2 linked regions of the Persicobacter psychrovividus genome follow. The protein of the gene in region 2 interacts with the protein of the main gene of each other region in a pairwise test. Links are inferred from orthologs where the notes say so. Each region holds a gene or a part of one and is shown on either strand. Other genes may lie near its edges. The genes, in order: AABK40_RS01315 and groL.

Region 1 (11,348 bases), 1.8 Mb from region 2 along the record:
CATACGGCAGGTCTTTGGAAACCTCATAGGCCATCAATTCCCCAAGGCGTTCAATATTTCTGCGGAAGCGCATGGTATCCTTCTGAATATTTTCATCACGCATCTCTGCCAGAAAATGGTTGGCAACCGACGATTCACTATTTAATCTAAAAATCTTCAAAACAAGCGTATTTATTTTATCATTAAATCCTTTGCAAATATAGCTATTTAACTTGATTTACACTCAGCTGTTTCTAATCATAAATTGAAAGATTTTAAGAATCAGAATCATTCACAAAATCTGTAATAATTATTAAAATTCCTGTTAATTATATCAATTCACTGCTCAAAAATAAAAATTCAACTGAATAACATGATATATATCAGCAAACAAAAGCATCTTAATGATTGAATAACAAGCCTAAAGGATAGATCAAGCAATGATTCACTTTATCAAAAAAAACAGCTTTTTATCGGTGCAGGGTTTCAATACTGAAATGAAGCTATTATATTTGCTTGCCCTTAAGCTCATTAAGGGCTTTTTTATTTTATAAAAATTTCAAGGTGATGATTGTAAAAGACAAGGCATTCAAGATGTTTATAGATGAGGAGCAATTGGCTCAAGGCATCGAGAAATTAGCGCAACAAATCAATAAGGACTACGAGGGCAGAAAGCCTATTTTCTTGGCAGTACTGAACGGGTCTTTCATGTTTGCTGCCGACTTGTATCGTCAAACAAATTTAGAATCTACAATATCATTTATTAAGCTGGCCTCTTACGAGAGCATGAACTCTACAGGTTCTATTAAAGAATTGGTGGGTTTGCAAGGTTCTCTTAAAGGAGAAGATGTAGTGATCATCGAAGATATCGTAGACACTGGCAACACCTTGGAGCATATCATGAACCTTTTGAATGACAAAGGAGTGAAATCTGCTGAGATCGCCACGCTGCTTTATAAGCCTGAAGCTTACAAAAAAGATATTCCTGTAAAATATGCCGCATTCGAGATCCCCAACAAATTTGTGGTTGGATATGGTCTGGATTACGATGGCCTGGGACGTAACCTCCCAGCTATTTATCAGCTTGCGGAATAAAAAATTCATTTTTTTAAGGAGTTAATCTCCGAGAGATTTTTAACTTCATACCGAAATAACAATTTCATAATTTAAATTTTTACACTTATGCTTAATATCGTTCTGTTCGGCCCTCCTGGTGCAGGTAAAGGAACTCAGTCAGAGTTAATGATTGAAAAATATGGTTTGTTACACATCTCTACAGGAGACCTTTTCCGCAAACACTTAGGCGAAGGAACTGAACTGGGCAAATTGGCCAAAAGCTACATGGACAACGGTAACCTTGTTCCTGATAAAGTAGTGATTGATATGGTTGATGATCGCCTGAAAGAGGTAACGGACGCTAAAGGAATCATCTTTGATGGCTTCCCGCGTACTGTGGCACAGGCAGAAGCATTGGATACGCTGATGAATGGCAAAAACACGCCTATCAGCGGGATGATCGCCTTGGAGGTAGAAGATCAAGAATTGAGAAACCGCATTTTGGAGCGTGGTAAATCTTCAGGACGCGCGGATGATCAAAGCATTGATAAAATTAACAATCGCATCAGTGTATATAAAGCGGAGACTTTGCCCGTTGCCGAGTATTACAACAAGCAAGGCAAATTGGCAAGCATCAATGGTGTTGGCTCTATTGAGTCTATCTTTGGCAACATCTGCGAAGCGGTTGAAAAACTTCAATAATTTCCGTCAGAAATAAACATTGCTGACTTTACAGCCCTTTCCTTAGTGGATAGGGCTGTTTTTTTTTGCGGAACAGTTTTTGATTCTGATAAAACATTACCCTTAAAATAGTTAGCAACAAAGCAGGTGACCAAACAGGGAAGATCACCGAAATTTTGGTAACTTGCGGGTTAATTATGCGTTCTGCAACGGCTGAGCGTATCAAATCAAGAAAAAGCACTTAGTTATACATATATGTCAGCTTCAAACTTTATCGATCACGTTCGATTATGCTCCCGTTCCGGCAAAGGCGGTTCCGGTGCAATAAGTTTCCGTAGAGAAAAACACGTTCCCCGCGGGGGACCAGATGGTGGTAATGGTGGCCGTGGTGGTCACGTTATCGTTCGGGGAAACTCCCAATTATGGACATTGCTGCATTTGCGTTACCGCAAGCACATTATCGCTGGAGTTGGAGAATCTGGCGGAGGCATGCGTTCTAGTGGAGCTCAGGGAAAAGATGAAATCATCGAAGTACCATTGGGGACGATCATCCGTGATGCTGAAACCAATGAAATCCGTGCAGAAATCACCGAACATGATGAGGAAATCATCATTACCCCCGGTGGGCGAGGTGGCCTCGGCAACGAGAATTTCAAAACGGCAGTAAATCAAACTCCACGCTTTGCACAGCCTGGCGAACCAGGAATGGAAGAGTGGCTGGTTTTGGAGCTGAAACTTTTGGCTGATGTGGGCCTTGTAGGCTTCCCAAATGCCGGAAAATCCACCCTTCTTTCCAGTATTTCAGCCGCGCGCCCTGAGATTGCAGACTACCCATTTACCACTTTGGTGCCTAACCTTGGGGTGGTTTCTTATTACGACAACCGCTCATTTGTAATGGCCGATATTCCTGGAATTATCGAAGGAGCGGCAGAAGGAAAAGGGCTTGGCTTGCGATTTTTACGCCATATTGAGCGTAACTCCATGCTGTTGTTCATGATTCCTGCAGATACCGAGGATGTGCAAGAAGAGTACCGCGTATTGCGTGGTGAACTTGAGCAGTACAACCCAGAACTGCTGGATAAACACCACATTCTGGCCATCACCAAAACCGATATGCTGGATGAGGAAATGATGGAGGAATTCAAAGAAGATCTTCCTGAAGGAGTAAAAACACTCTTTATTTCATCAATTACACAAACTAACTTAGATCAATTAAAAGATGCTATCTGGCAAGGGCTGAATGCTCCTGAAGATGACAAATAGCTCATTTTGGCAGATTTATGTCAGTCATTTTAGACAATTTGACATATTTCTCCAATTGGCAAATTAATTGAGATAAGAATTCATGTAGATAATTTAACCATTTTTTAGTAATGGCAGAAAATACTGTAAACGAAGAGGAAAAAAACGTACAGGGCGAAGAAACTACAAAGGAGCAAGTAGAGCAACCTGTAGCGGAAAACGAAACCACTCAAGAGGAAAACACTGAAGCACCTCAAGAGGAAGTACAAGAAGAAGTTGCTGAAGTCGATGCTTTAAAGGCCGAGGTTCAGGAGCAAAAAGACAAGTATTTGCGTCTGTATTCTGAATTTGACAACTTCCGCCGCCGTACGGCAAAAGAAAAATTGGACTTGGTACAAAATGCCAACGAAAAATTGATCGGTGAGCTGTTGTCTGTTGTTGATAACTTTGATCGTGCAAACGACAATTTCAACGAAGAAATGGATGCCAAATCTGTTCATGAAGGTGCAGTATTGATCTCTAAAAATTTGAAATCAATCTTGGAAAAGTTCGGACTGACTCCCATTGAAACGGAGAAGGGCGACGCCTTCGATACGGACATTCATGATGCGATTACGGAAATTCCTGTTCCCGAAGAGGAGCTAAAAGGCAAGGTTTTCGACGTAGTTGGTAAAGGATATAAGCTTAACGACAAGGTCATTCGCTTCGCGAAGGTTGTTGTGGGCGCAAAATAAATTTAAAAAGAATCGAGTTTTAGTCGGTTGCACTTCAGGGCACAGGGTCAATATCCTTTGCCCTGAAATGCACCACTTACGCTTTAATCCATATTTAGCAAATGGCCAAAAGAGATTATTACGAGGTATTAGGGCTGCAAAAGGGCGCTTCCGAAGCGGAAATCAAGAAAGCATACCGCAAGGTAGCGATCAAGTATCACCCTGATAAAAACCCTGATAACCCAGAGGCAGAAGAAAAATTTAAGGAAGCAGCTGAGGCTTATGAAGTCCTTAGTGATGCTCAGAAACGTCAGCGTTACGACCAGTTCGGCCACCAGGGAATGGGTGGCGGAGGCTTCGGCGGTGGCGGAGGCATGAATATGGACGACATCTTCTCGCAATTCGGAGACATCTTCGGTGGCGGCGGTGGCAGCCCATTCGACAGCTTCTTCGGTGGCGGTGGTGGCGGAGGCGGACGTCCTCGTCAGCGTCGTGGCACCAACTTGCGCATCAAACTCAAGCTAACGCTTGAAGAGATGGCACATGGTGTAGAGAAGAAAATCAAGGTGAAGCGCCAGGATGCATGTAACAGCTGTGGCGGTAACGGGTCAAAGAATGGCTCATCACTTCGCACTTGTCCTACCTGTCAGGGTACGGGACAGGTTCAGAAGATCGTCAATACCATGTTGGGGCAAATGCGTTCAGCATCTACTTGTCCGAACTGTAACGGCTCGGGACAAATGGTAGATCAGCACTGCGACAGTTGTCGTGGGGCAGGTGTTGAAACCAAAGAGGAGGTCATCACGGTAAAAATCCCTGCAGGGGTTTCTGAAGGAATGCAATTGTCCATGAGCGGCAAAGGTAATGCGCCTAAAGGTGGTGGAATTCCTGGTGATTTACTGATCGTAATCGAAGAGATTCCACATGAGTCACTGAAGCGTGAAGGTAACAATGTTGTTTATGAATTGTACGTGAACTTCGCTGATGCTGCTTTGGGAACACACGTTGAAGTACCAACGATTGATGGTAAAGTGAAGATCAAGATCGAGGAAGGCACACAATCAGGCAAGATTCTTCGCCTGAGAGGTAAAGGTTTCCGCGACATCAATGGCTATGGCACAGGCGATCAGTTGATTCATGTTAATGTCTGGACACCTCAGCATTTGTCTAAAGAGGAAAAAGAGATGCTTGAAAAACTGCGCACTGCCGACAACTTCCAGCCAGACCCAGGCAAGAAAGAAAAAGGCTTCTTCGAAAGAATGCGTGAGTTCTTTTAATAGAAACTGATCAATAGAAATACAAAACAGCCCTTACATTTAGTTGTAAGGGCTGTTTTTTTATGTAATGAATTTCCGGTTCGTCTGTAAACACCCTAAATCCACCACGATCAGAATAAAATTTGGTTATGGTGGATTTTGTTTTTTCTAACTTTCTAATAATAGTACAATTCACAAGTTGGTAAACCTACATTTGTGTAGAATTACCGGGTTAATACATTATAAATCAGGTGGTTAAAAAAGTATAAGCATAGCAATCCCCTTCAAGCTTTTTACAGCTTGTTCGATCTTAAAATAAAATTCAATTAGGCTACCTTATTTTGACTTAAATAGCGGGCATTCGAAGCGAAGACCCCTGTGTAAACCATCAGCATTTGGATCTGTGGGTTTCGAGCTGTAATCTTCTTCAATGCATAGCTTTCTTTATGGTTACCAAATGCTCCCTCCATGACGGTATTCCGCGCATTAGATAAGGCTTTCACCAATGTATCTTTTTGCTTGTCAGGGTCTTTTGGTTTAGGACCTTTCCTCGGAAAGCAGGTGATAATACCCTTGTTCGTACTGTAAGTCCTGTTTTTATTATTAGCATATAGCTTATCGGCACCAGCGCAATTCACCTCCCCAAAAAACGCTGTATGCTTCTGAATGGTCTTTTGATATCGGACACCTTCATGGAAAGCGCAGAAATCCATATGTTCGATATAGCTGATACCTGATACTGAAACCATATGAACTTTCAGACCATACTCGACGGGCTTATTTTCCTTGCCTCGAACGATCGGACGAATATGTGGCTGAGCGAAGCTTACAATTCGATCGGGAATACTCGAAGGAGGGTTTGATAAGAAGTGTTTTTGCTCCTTTAGTATTCGTTGGCACATATTAAAAATGGCTGTTTCGCGGTCAGCCAAAAGTTTCGTTCCACTATTTTCAGTCCTAATAATTAGAAATTGCCCCAATAATTTCTCCAACAGGTAAACCAAGCTTCGCCTGCGTTTTAGGTTTTTCTTATGAGATCTTTTCTTCTTTTTCTGATAGTTGAGTTGTTTCTTCCGCTGATCATTGAACCGACTTCGAGGCATAGGAATCTTCAGGGCTTTACACCATAACTTCATCTGATTATGAACCCAACATATTGTGTCCCAGAGCAATTTGACTCTTGTAGGATTTTTGATTTTAACTTCATAACAGGTGGCATCCATTAGAATTGCTCCTACATTTTCAAGGTCATCTTTGAATGAACTAAGCATATTCTGCTGTAAAAGATCAAAATCAATATGCTCTCCAACTATCTTTTTCACCCGAGAAACATAGCCGTGTTCTTTGATTGTGTAGTTATCAGAAAACTGGCGAAAGCAGAACATCTGCAAAGCCCAATCTGTATTTATCCGTTCACGAAGTTGCTTGTCAGACATACCATTCATGCATGAACTCAGAAAAACCAAGGCGATCATTCCTTTCTTAGAAAGGTGCGCCGGCCGGCCAGTTTGATGCTCAGGATCCGGTAAAAGTGAAGCTAACTCATCAAATGGTAGTTCTTGATGAATTTGACCAAGCTTGGAATCTTTAAAAATCCACCACCTTGGGGATAAAGTTAATTCTTTGGGAAAAATTGAGGTTTGATGATATTTATTTGGCATCTTTAAATCAGTTTAAAAAAGAATACCCCAAAAATCGCCATTTTTGACGAGATTTGGGGTTATTTTTTGTCTTTTACTGACTTAAAACCACTGAATATCTATTAGTTAGATGTTTTCAGATAGACCGAATTTCAAAACGCACTTTGACTGCACTACTCCCCACTAAGTTTGTCCTATCAACAAAACTTAATTCTACATATGAAAAATTTGATTATCCTATTAGGTATTGCACTTCCTTTAGTGTTAAACTCGTGCGACGAGCCACATAGACACCCGAAGAGTTACTACGTTGACAAATTAAATCATACATTTATGTCTACAGATCAACAATTAGAAATTATCAGACAAGCCAAAGAAGATGGGTGGGATCTTCATTATATGTCTCCGGTGGCACATTACTATTAAAAACCGGAACTGATATAGAACGAAAAAAGGCTACCTTCAAAACCGAAAGTAGCCTTTTTTGTATTTAATCAAAACTCAAAATCAATACTTCATCCGTGCCCATTTGAGCAATACCCGATAATTCACTTTTGAGCCGTTCATCAGAATTCCGATGCGGTAAATGCGGGCAGCCAACCAGGTGGTGAATATAAAACCGCCAACGAGTAAAATCATTGAAAGGGCCAATTGCCAGATTGGTACGCCAAAAGGAACGCGCATCATCATCACGATCGGTGAGGTGAAAGGGATCATCGACATCCAAAAAGCAAAAGTGCCGTGCGGATCCTGAATCACGACCGTCAGAGAAATAATAGCGAACAGCAAAGGCATACTCAGCGGAAACATGAATTGCTGATAGTCACCATCCTGATCTACGGTAGAACCTACTGCGGCGAACAATGCGGCGTATAGCAGGTAGCCACCAAGGAAATAGAAGATAAAGGAGAAGGCGATCAATCCAAAGTTCATCGTCATGAGTGCATCCATCATTTGCGGCACACCATCAGCTGTTGCAGCCACCATGGCAGGGTCGGCCATCGCGGGAGCACTTGGCCCTACGCTCACACCCGTCAGGATGGCAATCAGGGTGGTCAGCCCGAAGGAAAGCACGATCCAGATCAAAAACTGGGTAAGCACCACGCCTGCTACCCCAATAATTTTCCCCATCATCAGTTGAAAAGGTCGCACAGAAGAGATGATCACCTCCACAATACGATTGGACTTCTCTTCAATCACCCCACGCATCACCTGCGTTCCATACAGAAAGATGAAGAAGTAAATCATGAAAGCACCGATATAACCAATCACCGTTGCCGCCTCCGAATGGCTTTCGGCTTCATCACCATCAGGGGTAACATTCACCGTTCGGATACCTACCGAAGGATTCAACTTCGCCAGCCACTCCTTTGACAAGCCCGATTCTTTCAGCTTCTCTTCCTGCAATTTCTGCGAAACCACCTTGCGGATTTGCTGCTTCAAAGAAATACCAGGATTCACTTCAGAGAAATACATCAGGTTCACATCCTCGCCCTTAGCAAGCCTTGGAATCAACAATAATCCGTCATAATCACCCGCTTCAAGCTCTTCCTTGGCATCCTCCACACTCAACTTTTCATAGACAAACGCCACATCACTTGATTTATTTTCCGTGAAAGCCTGCGCAAACATACCCGATTGATCAATCACATGCACCGTCTTGCTTTCCGGTCCGCTTTGTGCCAACCAAATCGGCACTGCCCACATGGCTACAAACAACAACGGCCCCAAGAGGGTCATCACCACAAAAGACTTTTTCCGCACACGGGTCAGATATTCCCGCTTTATAATTAACAATACCTTATCCATTAGACCGATTTTTCATTAGCCGAAGCAGGGCTAACGTGTTGAATAAATATTTCACTCATCGAAGGAATGATTTCCTCGAAATGTACCACGGGCACCTGGTCAATGACCAGTTTCAGCAAATCATTGCCTTTTTGTTCCTCCTTAAGCTGAAACAATGTTTCATGCTGCCCATGCGCTAAAGGTTGCTGATGAAGCACCTCAAAAGGGCTCGTCAATTGTACGGGGCTCTCGGTAATCAACTGATAACGGTTGCCCTTATGGGCTTTCTTCACCTCCCACTTGTTGCCTTCCAATACCTTTTCCGACTTATTGATCAGTGCAATATCATCACATAATTCCTCCACCGACTCCATGCGGTGGGTTGAAAGCATTACGGTACAGCCTCGGTCACGCAAGCCCAGTATTTCATCCCGAATCAGGTTGGCATTTACGGGGTCAAAGCCAGAGAAGGGCTCATCGAGGATCAGGAATTCTGGTTCATGAATCACCGTCGAGATAAACTGTACTTTTTGCGCCATCCCTTTGGAGAGGTCCTCCACCGCTTTATCGATCCAGGTCTTCAGCTCCAGTTTCTCGAGCCAATAGTTGATTTTTTGTGCGGCATCGTGCTTACTCAAGCCTTTCAGCCGTGCAAGGTACATCAGCTGCTCGCCAATTTTCATCTTTTTATACAGCCCCCGTTCTTCGGGCAGGTAGCCAATTTTTGAAATATGATGTGGCTGCAACCGCTCACCATCAAACAGAATTGTGCCACTGTCGGCATATATAATCTGATTTATTATTCGGATCAAAGTCGATTTTCCCGCACCGTTAGGGCCGAGCAAACCATAAATGCTCCCTTTGGGAACACTAAGGGATAAGCTTTTCAGGGCCTGATGGTTTTCGTAGGATTTACAAACTTGATCTATTTCTATTAAACTCATAAACAGGTTTTAATCATTTTGACAGCAATCATAAATAGGTACGAAATCTAAGGGAGATCTTCTAATTATCATTGCAACACATGGATATTTTCGTTGAATTGATTGAAAAAATTCGTCGAGATCAATAGATTGACAAAGTTTTGTTTTACCTACCATTTTAAAAAAATATAAATTGATGTCTTTTCCTTCAATTTTTAAATACCCGTTGCAAGGACTCCTGCTTTGCCTGTTGTTGAACTGTAATGCCTTTGCGCAGGGTAACCGCCCACCTGAGTGGCTCAATAAAATGGTGAAGGTTTCCTCAGAAACCCACGATAATGCCGGTACGCTGTGCATGGTGGATTTCCCCAATAAAAACCAGTGGATTGCCGTGGCGGGCTATGCCAACAAGGCTCAGAATGTCCCTGCAATTGCCAATTACAGCTTTGAGATTGGCAGTATGACCAAGATGTTTATTGCCACGGCTATTTTGCAGCTTCATGAGCAGGGCTTGCTCGATATCAATAAGCCGATCAGTAAATATATTGATGAGCCCTGGGTGAAAAACCTGAATCGCTTTAATAAAAAAGACTGGAGTGATTCGATTAGTATCCGCAGCGTAATGAACCACACGGCGGGAATTTATGATTACCTTGATGATGGCTCTGACGAGGCTACGATTGAAAAATATGGCTATCAGGGAAGGCTGAAGATTAGCCCTCGGGAGATTATTCGCACCTCCAACACGCGGGGCAGTTACGGCCCTCCGAACAAAAAATGGCGATACAGCAACACAGGCTATCAGGCCCTGGGGATTTTGATTGAAAAGGTCAGTGGGCAAAATTATCAGCAATACATTCGGACACATATTCTTCAGCCTGCCAACCTGACCCAAACCTACTTCGGAACAAATATGACCGAACAACAGGCAAAGACAAAAATGCAGGGGTACTTTAATGGTCAGAAGATACAAATGTCGTTTTACCTGGCTGGTGCGGCAGGGGAGATCGTCAGTACAATGCCTGATATGGTAAAGTTTATTCGTGCGTGGTGGCAGGGGGACTTCTTCAGCAAAGCTGAAACCACCCAGCTGTTGCGGAACAGCAGCTTTGTCGGCACAGGCTCCATTGGCCAATATGGCTTAGCGAACATGCACCTTTTTAATATTTATGGGCATAGCGGTCAGACTTTCGGTTTTAATGCCTTTGCAGGCATTATTCCTGAAAAAAATATTGTTGTGATTTGGGTGAGCAATGATTCCCAGGCCAGCGCCTACAGTCCCGTCATCAATATTGCAGATAAGCTTGATCCGCAGGATAAACATTAGGAACAAAAAAAATCCTGTACGCTTTAAAGTACAGGATTCTTTTATTTTGGGGGTATTTTGCTTAGCCCTGTACGCTAACAGGGACAATTGGCAAGGCCGACTTACTGTAAAGCAGAAAACCACCCTGCATATTTTTTACTTTGGTAAAACCATTGTTTACTAAAATCATGCTTGCCAAATAGCCCCGTAGTCCTTTTTGGCAATAAATGAGCTGTGTTTTTTCCGCATCCAGTTCTTCTATTCGATCTCTCAGCTGATCCAAAGGAATATTAATAGCCTCAGGAATTTGCCCCTGTTGTTGCAATTCCACAGGGTTACGGACATCAAGGAGCTGATAGGAGGTGGAATCTACCGTTTCAAGGTATTGTACCAGGTCTCTTGGGCTGATTTCCTCATGGGCGAATTTCATGGTATTCGAGGCTGTATAACCAGCAACCACAACAGGATCCTTTGCGGGTGAAAATGGAGGCGCATAGGCCAGATCAAGATTGGGCAGGTCTTGTACGGTAAGCTTTGCGTAAATGGCTGTCGCCAACACATCAATACGCTTATCAGCACCCTTTTCGCCAAACACTTCTGCCCCCAACAGTCGACCTGACTGTGGTTCATAAAACAGTTCCACAAATAAATCTTTCGGGTCAGGATAAAATCCCGGAGTAGATGCCGCAATAATCAGCGTACTTTTGAAGGGGATATTCCGCTGCTCAAGAGCATGCTCATTGAAGCCTGTCCGCGCCATGGTA
Region 2 (11,442 bases):
TAACGATTTCGTCTGCAATGCCCATCTGACGTAAACCAATAGCCAGGAACAGGCCGATGATTCCTGCACGTGCAATGGAAGCGACGAATTTGTTCTCCTGATTTTTGCTCAGCATCTTATAAGCGATGGAGGCAATCCAGGTACCTACACCGAGAATGATCAGGCCAAAGAAGATATGCCCACAAAGTTCAAGTAATTCGCTTAGAATGGCAGAGAGTTGCATGAATTGCAGCTTCTCGATTGCTGCAATTGTACCGCTGAAAGCAATGAAGAAAAAGACCAGGTTACCGATGATCTTACTGATTGCTGTTTTCTGGGAAATGTACTGAATGCCTTCCACTTTATTGGCCATTTGGTCGATGCCCAAATTTGCGGCTAAACTTTCAATGATTTTTGAGATGTATCGACCTCCGATAAAGAACAGGGCTAAAATAATCGCCGCTGCAATAATGTTAGGAATCGCACCGAGTAGGGTAGATAAAGCTTCTGTTGCAGGACCAGAAATGACTTCCATTTTCAGGCTGTCCAGCGCAATGATCAAAATTGGAATAAAGACTATCAGGAAAACGATCTGACGCACCACTTTGGTGAAATCGAAAGAAGACTTTACGCCAATTTTTGCGGATAATTTATCAAGTCCTCCTGTAAGCAGGCCAGCAGCTTCCTTGGCAATGGAGGCAATAATATAGCCTGCAAAACCGATGATGCCCGCGGCAAGAATTCTCGGGATAAACTGAATGAATTCATTGAACATGCCCTGTAGTGGCGCCAAAACACCCCGTACGCCCATCATGTCCAGGACAAGTAGCAGCACATAGACTAATATGAGGTAATAGACGATGTTTGCAATGGTGTTTTCAATATTGAAATTACCACTTTTTGTCCGCTTGTTGATTCTTTCATCAAGCCTGGATTTGCTGAGGATCGTTTTAAGGACTGATTTGATGGCCTTGGCAATCAAAAAACCCACAATGAGTACAATAATAGCCCCTACAACCGAAGGGACAACTCCACCAAGCCCAGAGAGCATAGGGTCGAGAAAACGGTCAATATAGTTTTTCATAGTTATAGTTTGTGTATAATCTATGGTCTTAACCTTTTCTTGGGGCTATTTGGTTATGTCGTCTTGTAAAAAATGAAAGAACCTTTGCCTTTATGCCCTAAATAGTGATGAATTGGACTATTGGCTGATGATATGGGATATAAAAAAAGGCCAGTCAAATAACTGGCCTTTAAAATAATATGCTTTTTTGATGTGTTTATTACATCATGCCTGGCATGCCGCCACCCATTGGAGGCATAGCTGGTGCGCCAGCACCTTCTTCAGGACGATCAGCAACAACACATTCTGTTGTCAATAATAATGAAGCGATTGAGGCTGCATTCTCCAAAGCCAAACGCGTTACTTTCGTTGGGTCGATGATACCAGCAGCTACCATTGCTTCGTATTTGTCGTCACGGGCATTGTAACCGAAGTCACCTTCCGCTTCGCGAATTTTTTGAACAACGACAGAACCTTCTCCGCCAGCATTGGCAACGATAGTACGCAAAGGCGCCTCAATTGCACGACGGATAATGTTGATACCTGTAGTTTGATCTTCGTTTTCGCCTTCAACACCATCAAGAACGTTCGATGCGCGGATCAAAGCAACCCCACCACCAGGAACGATTCCTTCCTGAACAGCAGCACGCGTTGCATGCAATGCATCATCTACACGGTCTTTTTTCTCTTTCATCTCTACTTCAGTAGCAGCACCGATGTAAAGAATTGCCACACCGCCAGCCAATTTAGCCAAACGCTCTTGCAATTTCTCTTTATCGTAGTCTGAAGAAGTGTTTTCGATCTGAACTTTGATCTCGTTGATACGCGCCTGGATAAGCTCTTTGTTACCAGCACCATTAACGATTACCGTGTTGTCTTTGTCGATGTTTACTTTCTCAGCAGTACCCAACATATCGATGGTTGCTGCGTCCAGTTTGTAACCACGCTCTTCAGAAATTACCGTACCGCCTGTCAGTACCGCAAGATCCTCCAACATTGCTTTGCGACGGTCGCCGAAACCTGGTGCTTTTACAGCAGCGATTTTCAAAGAACCACGCATTTTGTTCACAACCAAAGTCGCCAAAGCTTCACCTTCGATGTCCTCAGCAACAATGACCAAACCTTTACCTGTTTGCACTACGGCTTCCAAAACAGGTAGCAATTCTTTCATGCTGCCGATTTTTTTGTCGTAAATCAAAATGTAAGGGGACTCCATCGCCACTTCCATTTTTTCGGTATTGGTTACAAAATATGGAGAAAGGTATCCACGGTCGAATTGCATACCTTCTACCGTTTTTACTTCTGTTTCAGTACCTTTGGCTTCTTCAACAGTAATTACACCGTCTTTACCCACTTTATCCATCGCTTCCGCGATCATCGTACCGATTTCTTTATCGTTGTTGGCAGAGATTGTACCCACCTGTGCAACCTCTTCAGAAGAAGTGATTGCTTTTGAAGTTTTTTTCAAATCTTCGATGATCAAAGCAACAGCTTTGTCGATACCACGCTTAAGGTCCATTGGGTTGGCGCCCGCTGCTACGTTTTTGATACCGCTTTCAAAGATCGACTGTGTCAAGACAGTGGCTGTTGTGGTTCCGTCACCTGCCATGTCAGCAGTTTTAGAAGCAACTTCTTTTACCAACTGCGCTGCCATGTTTTCTACTGAATCTTCCAATTCAATTTCTTTGGCAACAGAAACACCATCTTTGGTTACTGATGGCGCACCGAATTTTTTGTCAAGGATTACATTGCGGCCCTTAGGTCCCAAAGTTACTTTTACAGCATCAGCAATTACTGAAACACCTTTTTTTAGCTTTTCACGCGCATCAGCGTGGAATAAAATATCTTTAGCCATGATGTATGGATTTTAGAATTAAAATGAAAAAAACAGATTAAATAATAGCGAAGATGTCAGCTTCACGCATGATCAAATATTGCTTGCCTTCGTGAGTGATCTCTGTGCCGGCATATTTGCCATACAATACACTATCGCCAACTTTTACCGTTAAAGGCTCATCTTTTTTTCCTGGGCCAACAGCCACTACAGTACCCTGAGATGGTTTTTCAGTGGCAGTGTCAGGGATGATAATTCCTGATGCTGTTGTCGTTTCAGCGGCAGCGGCTTCCACAAGCACGCGGTCCGCAAGAGGTTTAATGGTTACGTTAGACATTTCTGTTATTACTGTTTAAAAATTAAAACATTTTCGAACATAATTTGAACATAGAATGTGCCAATTTATAAGCCGTCTTTATTTGTGACAAATTGACTTATAAATACCATCATCGGGTGGGTTGTGGCACTGACAGGCTTGAAAAAATGACATAGCTGATGGATGTTGATGGCAGATCACCTGCCATTTTTTAGCTGCGGGGGTGGTGGTTTTTTTGGGCATAAAAAAAACGCTGTCCCGAATAGGAACAGCGCTTTCCGCTCTTCAGTGAAGAGTGTGTTTTATCAGCAAAATTAATTTGCCGGTGCTTCTTGTGCCGGTGCTGCTGCATCGTCACTTGCTGGTGTTTCAGCAGGTGCCTGAGGCAGTTGAGTCGCCGGAGCTGACTGAATTGCTTTTTCTACATTAGGGCTGTTGAAGGTATTTCCTCCTGTAGTTCTTTGCTCACCAATAAAAAAGTGAGTAGCAAGGGTTAGCACAACAATACCAATTGCCAATCCCCAAGTGATTTTTTCCAAAAAATCTGTGGTTTTCTTTACCCCCATGATCTGAGAGGTGCTTGAGCCGCCAAACTGTGAAGATAATCCTCCACCTTTAGGGTTTTGCGCCAAGATAACCACAACCAGCAATACTGCTGCAACGATGATCACTCCAATTAAAACAGTAAACATTTATTTTCTAAGATTATGTAGTTTTTCAATGCAATTCACAAAGTAAGCTTTTTTATCGGGAAATTTCCAAATCAAAGCCTTGTAAATCTTCTTTGCTTCGGATAAATTTCCCTGACGCTCCATGATCCTCGCCAGATTTTCTGTATAAAGTTCCGTACTCATTCGAGTACTGTACTCAGCAAGGTCCACAGCTTTGGGACTTTCCTGAGTTGGGCTTACTGGTCGGCGCACCGACGGCCCGTTGGCTATAAAGCGGTCGATAAGATCCTCCTGCTCACGCAGTAGATGGTCTCTATCGGTCATTATTTTTTGTTCCACCAATTTTTCTTCTGATTCCGTAATCGATGATTTTTCCTCAGCGGGTTTTACTTCAGGCATTTGCTGTGTTTCGTCATATTGTGCTTTCACACGTAAGTATTCTTCCAAATACCCATGAATTTGTTCGGCAATCCCCTCGGCATCATCGGTATTTAGATCCTCAAATTGTTCTTCGGGATCTTTCCGTTGCTGAGTAGTCAGTAAATTTAGTGGATTATTACTGTTTTTTCTACATTCTTGATGTACAATATTGCGTTGATCTGCAATTTTGTCTTCAGCAGCCCATTCAATATTGTTATTGTTATCGGTTATCGTGTTATTATTATAAAAGGCTGTGATGTTTTTTTCATCAAGTACTTTTTTGAGGTGTTTTCGATCGGGGCTTCTCAGGGCCGCGCTCTGCAGCATTTCACGATAATCTAAGCCATCATTTTCTTTCGCCACCTTTGCCATCAGGATTTTGTAAAGAGAACAATAGGGGTATTGTTCACTCAGATCCTGTAGATCGGTGATTTCCGAGAGGGTAGCTGTATCGAGATGATAGAGCAAATGATGAAATGTAGAAAGTTTCACTCGCTAATTTTTAAGTGGACACTAAAATATAGAATAAAATAGTACTTTAAACAAGTCATTTTTTTATCTATAAATTACAAATACTACCAGTTGGCGACAGAGGCATTAAAGATATCCAAAATAATTTGGTCTGTAATGGTCGGGATTAACTGTTGCTCGGCAGCGGTTCGGTCTTGGGTGTTGGGGTTGTAATCATCGTAAAACGAGAAGGTTTTATTCTCGAAATTATAGGTGTCATCGGTGGTATTGATATAATCAGCCTTAACGGAGATTGTCAGTCGTTCCAAACCTGCGGCATCGGCCCCTTCGAGGTTGGTGTTACCGCCCGATTGTGGTGCCTGTGGCGAGAATCTGTAGCCAGAGATTACCCCCTGGATTTGCAGGTCACCATCTTCATCCACTAATGCCAGTGATGTATTTTGCTGAAAATAATCTCTGATGGCATTGGTAAAATCCTGTGACAGGTTCGCCGGCCCCGTGTTGGACTCATCGTAAAAATTGCCGATAGATACGGTTTTTACTTTGGAGTAATCAATAGATGCACCCGTGAAGGTGTAAAACCCGCAACCTGAAAAGCACAGGGTACATCCGCTGATCAGGAGGAGACTGAATATAAAACGTCGAAAGATATTCATGAATAGTTAAAAATTATCGTGGTAATGATACACAATAGAAATGGATGAAAATAATTATTGGTCAATTTCATATTGTTTAATCTTGCGATATAAGGTGCGTTCAGAGATTCCCAAATCTTGTGCCGCATACCGTCTTTTGTTGTTATTTTTTCGCAAAGCCTTGATAATAAGGTCTTTTTCTGTCTTTTCGATGCTCAGGGATTCTTCTCCGGCATGTTCATGACTGATGTCCTCTACTTCCGAAATCTCATAGGTGCCCATGTCTTCCTCTTCTTCCTGGTACATCATGGCGTTGTTCTTTGCATTTTCGGACGAGGTGGCCGAATAGGCAGGTTTGTTCTCCGGGTATTCGTTCCCTTTAACGCTGCCACTGCTGTTGCTGAATTGCCCTGGAGCTGCCAGCATGGGTAAGTTGTTGTTGACCGGCGGGGGAGGAGTGCTTGTTGTGCTGGTTTTGTTATAGCCCATCTCAAGCAGCATCGTTTTCATCTCCGCCATATCCTTTCTCATTTCGAAAAGTACTTTATAGAGGATGTCCCTTTCTGACATACTATCGAAGTTGCTCCGTTCTTTTTCTGTTGATTCTTCTTCACGGCGAATTACAGAAGGCAAATTTGGTGCTTCTTTAGGGATGTATTTCCGCAGGGTTTCGGCATCAATTTTTCTGCTCATCTCCAACACGGCAATTTGCTCTACCATATTGCGCAACTGGCGAATGTTACCAGGGAAGCGGTATTGTAACAGGCTTTCCTGCGCAGAATAGTCCAGGGAGATCGGGCTCATATGGTATTTGTCAGCGAAATCTGCGGAGAATTTACGGAAAAGGAGCAAGGCATCCTTGCCACGTTCACGCAATGGAGGCACGAAAATCGGGACGGTATTCAGTCGATAGTACAGGTCCTCGCGGAATTCGCCTTTTTCTACCGCCTTAATCAGGTTGACGTTGGTTGCGGCCACCACACGAACATTTGTTTTCTGCACTTTTGAAGAGCCAACCCTGATGAATTCACCATTCTCCAGTACGCGCAACAATCGGGCTTGTGTGCCCAGCGGCATTTCACCGATTTCGTCGAGGAAGATGGTTCCGCCGTCCGTAACTTCAAAATAGCCTTTCCGGGAATCACTTGCGCCGGTAAAGGCGCCTTTTTCGTGTCCAAACAATTCGGAATCGATGGTGCCTTCAGGAATGGCGCCGGTATTTACAGCGATAAACTGACCATGTTTACGAGAAGAAAGGTGATGAATGATTTTGGAAAATGATTCTTTACCGCTACCGCTTTCACCGGTAATCAAAACGGACATGTCGGTAGGGGCCACTTGCATGGCTACCTGAATGGCATAGTTCAGCAGTGGGGAGTTTCCCACAATGCCAAAACGCTGTTTGATACTCTGGATTTCTTCTTCTGAAAATATGGACATAGTAAATATTGTAGATGGGTTTAAAAAATCAACAAGGGCGTAAAACGATTGCTGTTTTACGCCCGCTGTATCTTAGGGGGATTATGCTTCGACGGCCTTGCCAAGGAGTGTTCCCTGGGTGCAGTCGGTGATTTTGACCATCACATAGTCGCCTGGTTTGTAATGTTCTTTATCGAATACCACTACTTTGTTGGCAGAATTTCGTCCGCTGAGTTGGTTTTCGTCTTTCTTGGAGATTTTCTCTACCAAGACCTTCTGTACCTGCCCAACCTGGCGTTTGTTTCTTGCTAAAGACGAGGCATTTTGTACCGCGATGATTTCCTCAAGTCGGCGTTTTTTAACGTCCAAAGGAATATCGTCCTCAAACTTTTTAGCCGCTAAAGTCCCTGGGCGCTCAGAGTAGAAGAACATATAAGCATAGTCATACTTAACATATTCCATTAGCGAGAGGGTTTCCTGGTGTTCTTCTTCTGTTTCAGTACAGAAACCAGTGATGAAATCTGAAGAAATACCACAGTCTTCACCAATAATGCTACGGATGGCATCCACACGATTAATGTACCACTCACGGTCGTAAGTTCTGTTCATCAAATCCAGCACACGGCTGTTACCCGACTGTGCGGGCAGGTGAATGTAGTTACAGATGTTCTCGTGATCACGCATGGCGTAAAGCACATCATCCGTAATGTCTTTTGGGTGTGAGGTGGAGAATCGTACGCGCAGGTCTGGAGAAACGGCGGCCACCATTTTCAGCAGGTCAGCAAAATTGACGATCTCTTCGGCGCCAAGTTTATTGATCTCTTTCTTGGTGTTGGTGTCCACATCTTTTGCCCATTTGTAAGAGTCCACATTCTGGCCAAGCAAAGTAACTTCGCGGTAGCCCTTATCGAAAAGGTCTTTTGCCTCTGCAACAATAGAGTGCGGGTCGCGGCTGCGCTCACGTCCACGGGTGAAGGGAACAATACAGAAAGAACACATATTATCGCAACCACGCATGATGGAGATAAAGGCCGTCAGTCCGTTGCTGTTCAGACGAACAGGGGTAACGTCGGCATAGGTTTCTTCTTTGGAAAGGATAGTGTTTACGGCTTTTTGGCCATCTTCTACTTTACTTACCAGGGCAGGGAGATCTCGGTAAGCATCTGGTCCTACAACCAAATCCACCACTTTTTCCTCTTCAAGGAGCTGAGATTTAAGTCTTTCAGCCATACAACCCAACACACCTACCATCAGGTCGCGTTTTGTGCGCTTTACGGCATTGAATTCCTCGAGTCTTTTGCGAATGGTTTTTTCAGCTTTCTCACGGATTGAACAAGTGTTCAGTAAGATGACATCAGCATCCTTGTAAGTATCTGTTGTACCATATCCATTTTCAGCCATGATGGAGGTGATGATCTCGGAATCCGAGAAGTTCATCTGACAACCATAACTTTCAATGTACATTTTCTTTGTGCGTTCAGGATTTACTTTTTGGCTGATTTTAACGGCCGTAGCATCCACTTTTTGAGAGTGTTGCTCATCGTTATCCAAAACCCCAAGGTCTTTAATGATATCGCTCATTTCTAATCTGTTGTTCTAAAATTTTTGTGATAGGAACAAAAAATGTGCCCTATTATAGGTTGCAAAATTAACAAAATGATCGGAGAACTGACAGATTGGCAGAGGAATTTATCGCATTAATTCAATATTCTTGACTTTGCAGGGCATTTGAAACTAAAAATTTGCAGTATAATGTCAGTTTTTATACCTGCTCTTAGGTTTTAGGGGCAAAAAAAATCCTATTCCAAAGCGTGGAACAGGATGTTTGGTGATGCAGAAAGCAAGCTTGATGGCAACCTGCAGAATGAAGTGGAGCCTCCAACCTGCGGATTGCTATTGTCTTTTGGTGTCTATTTAGGTTTTGCGCTTCTTCTTTTTGGCGGCAGGGAACAGGATGTTATTCAAAATCAGTCGGTAGCCTGGGGAATTCGGGTGGAGGTTCAGATCGGTGGGGTCCTCTCCAACGAGGTGCTTATAGTCCTCAGGGTCATGGCCACCATAGAAAGTCCAGAAGCCTTTGCCATAAACGCCATGTAAATAGCGTGCCTCATCGATGGATTTGGTTTCTCCCATAACCACCACATCCGATTTAATGAGCTTCTTTTTATAAGCAGTAGTCTGGCCCATGAAGCCTTTCACAATGCGCACATGGTTTTGCGTCAGCATGGTTGGGATGGGGTCCCATTTGGCTGAAAATTCAAAGAGGGAGAAATAATCATTATTTTCCGACAAACCCCTTTCAATTTCTTGATTATCGATATTACTGAATTCATATTCCATCGGATTTCTGTTGATTTTAAAATCCTGAAAGGCAAAAGTGGGGGCGAAATTAAGCTTTCGCTGTGCATGTGGATCTGCAGGGTCGCCATCATACATGGATTCACAGATGTCCACGCCGTCAGCGGCAAGGGCAATATCAAAAGTATCGGTGGCAGAACACATGGCAAACAAAAAGCCTCCGCCAGCAACAAACTCCTGAATTCGTTTTACCACTGCGAGCTTCATTTGGGAGACTTTCGTGAACCCGTGCTTGTGGGCAGCTTCCTCAAACTCTTTCTGTTGCTCAATATACCACGACTGATAGCGGTAGGCACGGTAAAATTTCCCGTATTGCCCCGTAAAATCCTCATGATGCAGGTGGAGCCAGTCGTATTTTGGGAGGTCGTTCAGCAGTACTTCATCGTCAAAAACAACCTCGTAAGGAATTTCGGCATAGGTGAGTACCAAGGTGACGGCATCGTCCCAGGGTTGCTTACTTTTTGGGCTGTAAACGGCAATTTTTGGCGGTTTCTGAAGTTTCATGACATCCGTATTGGTGTTTGGGGATGCTAATTTTGAAACGATTTGATTGGACTGCCCATCGGAGATCACTTCGTAGGAAACGCCCCGAATGACACATTCATTTTCGTACTTCTGACTGTATTTGACCAAAAAACTGCCTCCGCGAAAATTCAGGAGCCAGTTGATCTCCTGATCCTGGGCCAACATCCAATAAGCGATGCCATAAGCTTTGAGGTGATTGGTTTGCTTTTGGTCCATGGGTAAAAGCAAATACATGGAGAAGGCTTTTTGTGTACTGAGCAATAAAAAGCATAGGAGGAAGATGCGGAAGTGTTTTTTCATAAGAAAGAGCAGCCGTTCAGGTAATTTTTTAAATATTTCTGTGGAAGAATATTCTGTTTTTGATTTGATACTAATAACTTGTGTTTTGCCAATATATACGTTGATTTTTATCACCAACCTATGGAAATCTTAGAAAATTTTAAAGAAGGTTTACGCTCTATTCAGGGAAACCTTTTTCGCTCTTTACTCACTGCCTTAATTATTGCGATTGGGATTAGTTCCCTGGTGGGAATTATTACGGCTATTGACGGGATCAAAGCAAGTATTGATGGCAACCTGAGTACCCTCGGGGCAAATACCTTTCGGGTGGTGTCGGTAAATAATGGCAACCGCGGCAATGAGGACGGCAAGGCACGGAAGATGTTTCCGCCAGTGAAGTATTCAGAATTTCAGATTTTCAAGGAAAATTTCAAAGGGGCGGATGACATGACCCTTTATGCCTACCTGACGTGGAATGCGGAGGTGAAGTACCAGTCTGTGAAAACCAACCCCAATGTTCGGATTATTGGTGCCGATGGCGGCTATTTGGCCATTGAGGGGGTGCCTTTCAAGAAAGGGCGTGACTTTACGGCTGGAGAACTGAAAAATGGGGCGCCCGTGGTGGTTATTGGGAAAGATATTGAAGCCAAGCTTTTTCCGTCTGCAAGTAAAATCAATCCTATTGGGAAATACATTACCGCTTACGGTGCCAGCCTTCGGGTGATTGGAGTCCTTGACACCCAGGGAGCGATGGGCTCAAATTCGGGGGTCGATCGGGCAATTGTTCTGCCGCTGGAACGGGCAAGGATGCTTGCGGCGGGGCAGGGGCTTTCCTGTACATTGAAAGTGGCGCTGAATGATTTTTCAAAAATTGATCCGTCGATAGGTCGTGCTACCGCAGTGATGAGGGCGGTCCGTGGCGATCGGCCAGGGGAAGAGAACAGTTTTGAAGTGAAGGCGGACCAGTCGCTTGCCGACCGCCTGGGGGATATGTCGCTGAAGCTGAAAATTGGCGGATTGGGCATTGGGCTGATCACCATTCTGGGGGCTGCCATTGGGCTGATGAACATCATGATGGTTTCTGTGACCGAACGCACCCGAGAAATTGGCGTGCGAAAAGCTTTGGGAGCTACCCCACATAAGATAAAAATGCAGTTTTTAATGGAGGCAATCACGATTTGCCTGATTGGTGGCCTGACGGGGATTGTGTTAGGGTTTATCTTTGGAAATGCAGTGGGCTTTGTGGTGAAAGCAGACAGTTTGGTGTTTCCTGTGGGCTGGATGCTTTTCGGCTTTTTTATCAGTATCCTCGTGGGGGTATTGTCGGGTTACCTTCCTGCAGCGAAAGCCAGTCGTCTTGATCCGATAGAATCCTTACGATTTGAGTAGCAATGATATCTATTTAATCACTATTGTAATATAATTCATCATATTTATCAGATACCATGGTTGCGATGTGCTATATTGCGTAA

Evidence for each region.
Region 1: the proteins of groL (region 2) and AABK40_RS01315 interact in binary tests that used the Escherichia coli proteins (3 or more experiments, as listed by UniProt). The link is inferred for Persicobacter psychrovividus from one-to-one orthologs.

Annotation. Positions count from the first base shown.
Region 1 is NZ_AP025292.1:300,505-311,852, reverse strand. What follows is about bases 2,018-4,890. They hold AABK40_RS01315 (nucleotide exchange factor GrpE), read left to right. Parts: upstream 2,018-3,089; coding sequence 3,090-3,692; downstream 3,693-4,890. Other genes in these bases: dnaJ (molecular chaperone DnaJ), read left to right, coding at 3,794-4,890; obgE (GTPase ObgE), read left to right, coding at 2,018-2,979. Also shown: upp (uracil phosphoribosyltransferase), read right to left, coding at 1-160; hpt (hypoxanthine phosphoribosyltransferase), read left to right, coding at 547-1,074; AABK40_RS01325 (adenylate kinase), read left to right, coding at 1,162-1,737; more of obgE, read left to right, coding at 1,972-2,017; more of dnaJ, read left to right, coding at 4,891-4,948; AABK40_RS01305 (DDE transposase), read right to left, coding at 5,254-6,588; AABK40_RS01300 (ABC transporter permease), read right to left, coding at 7,075-8,376; AABK40_RS01295 (ABC transporter ATP-binding protein), read right to left, coding at 8,376-9,299; AABK40_RS01290 (serine hydrolase domain-containing protein), read left to right, coding at 9,475-10,605; AABK40_RS01285 (FAD-dependent oxidoreductase), read right to left, coding at 10,667-11,348. UniProt on the Escherichia coli protein: Participates actively in the response to hyperosmotic and heat shock by preventing the aggregation of stress-denatured proteins, in association with DnaK and GrpE. It is the nucleotide exchange factor for DnaK and may function as a thermosensor.
Region 2 is NZ_AP025292.1:2,124,741-2,136,182, reverse strand. Bases 581-3,547 are described here. They hold groL (chaperonin GroEL), read right to left. Parts: upstream 2,898-3,547; coding sequence 1,263-2,897; downstream 581-1,262. Other genes in these bases: secG (preprotein translocase subunit SecG), read right to left, coding at 3,507-3,547; AABK40_RS09085 (co-chaperone GroES), read right to left, coding at 2,935-3,213; AABK40_RS09095 (mechanosensitive ion channel), read right to left, coding at 581-1,063. In the rest of the region: more of AABK40_RS09095, read right to left, coding at 1-580; more of secG, read right to left, coding at 3,548-3,884; AABK40_RS09075 (hypothetical protein), read right to left, coding at 3,885-4,775; AABK40_RS09070 (LptE family protein), read right to left, coding at 4,859-5,410; AABK40_RS09065 (sigma-54 interaction domain-containing protein), read right to left, coding at 5,465-6,829; tRNA (N6-isopentenyl adenosine(37)-C2)-methylthiotransferase MiaB, read right to left, coding at 6,911-8,389; AABK40_RS09055 (asparagine synthetase B), read right to left, coding at 8,723-9,991; AABK40_RS09050 (ABC transporter permease), read left to right, coding at 10,112-11,359.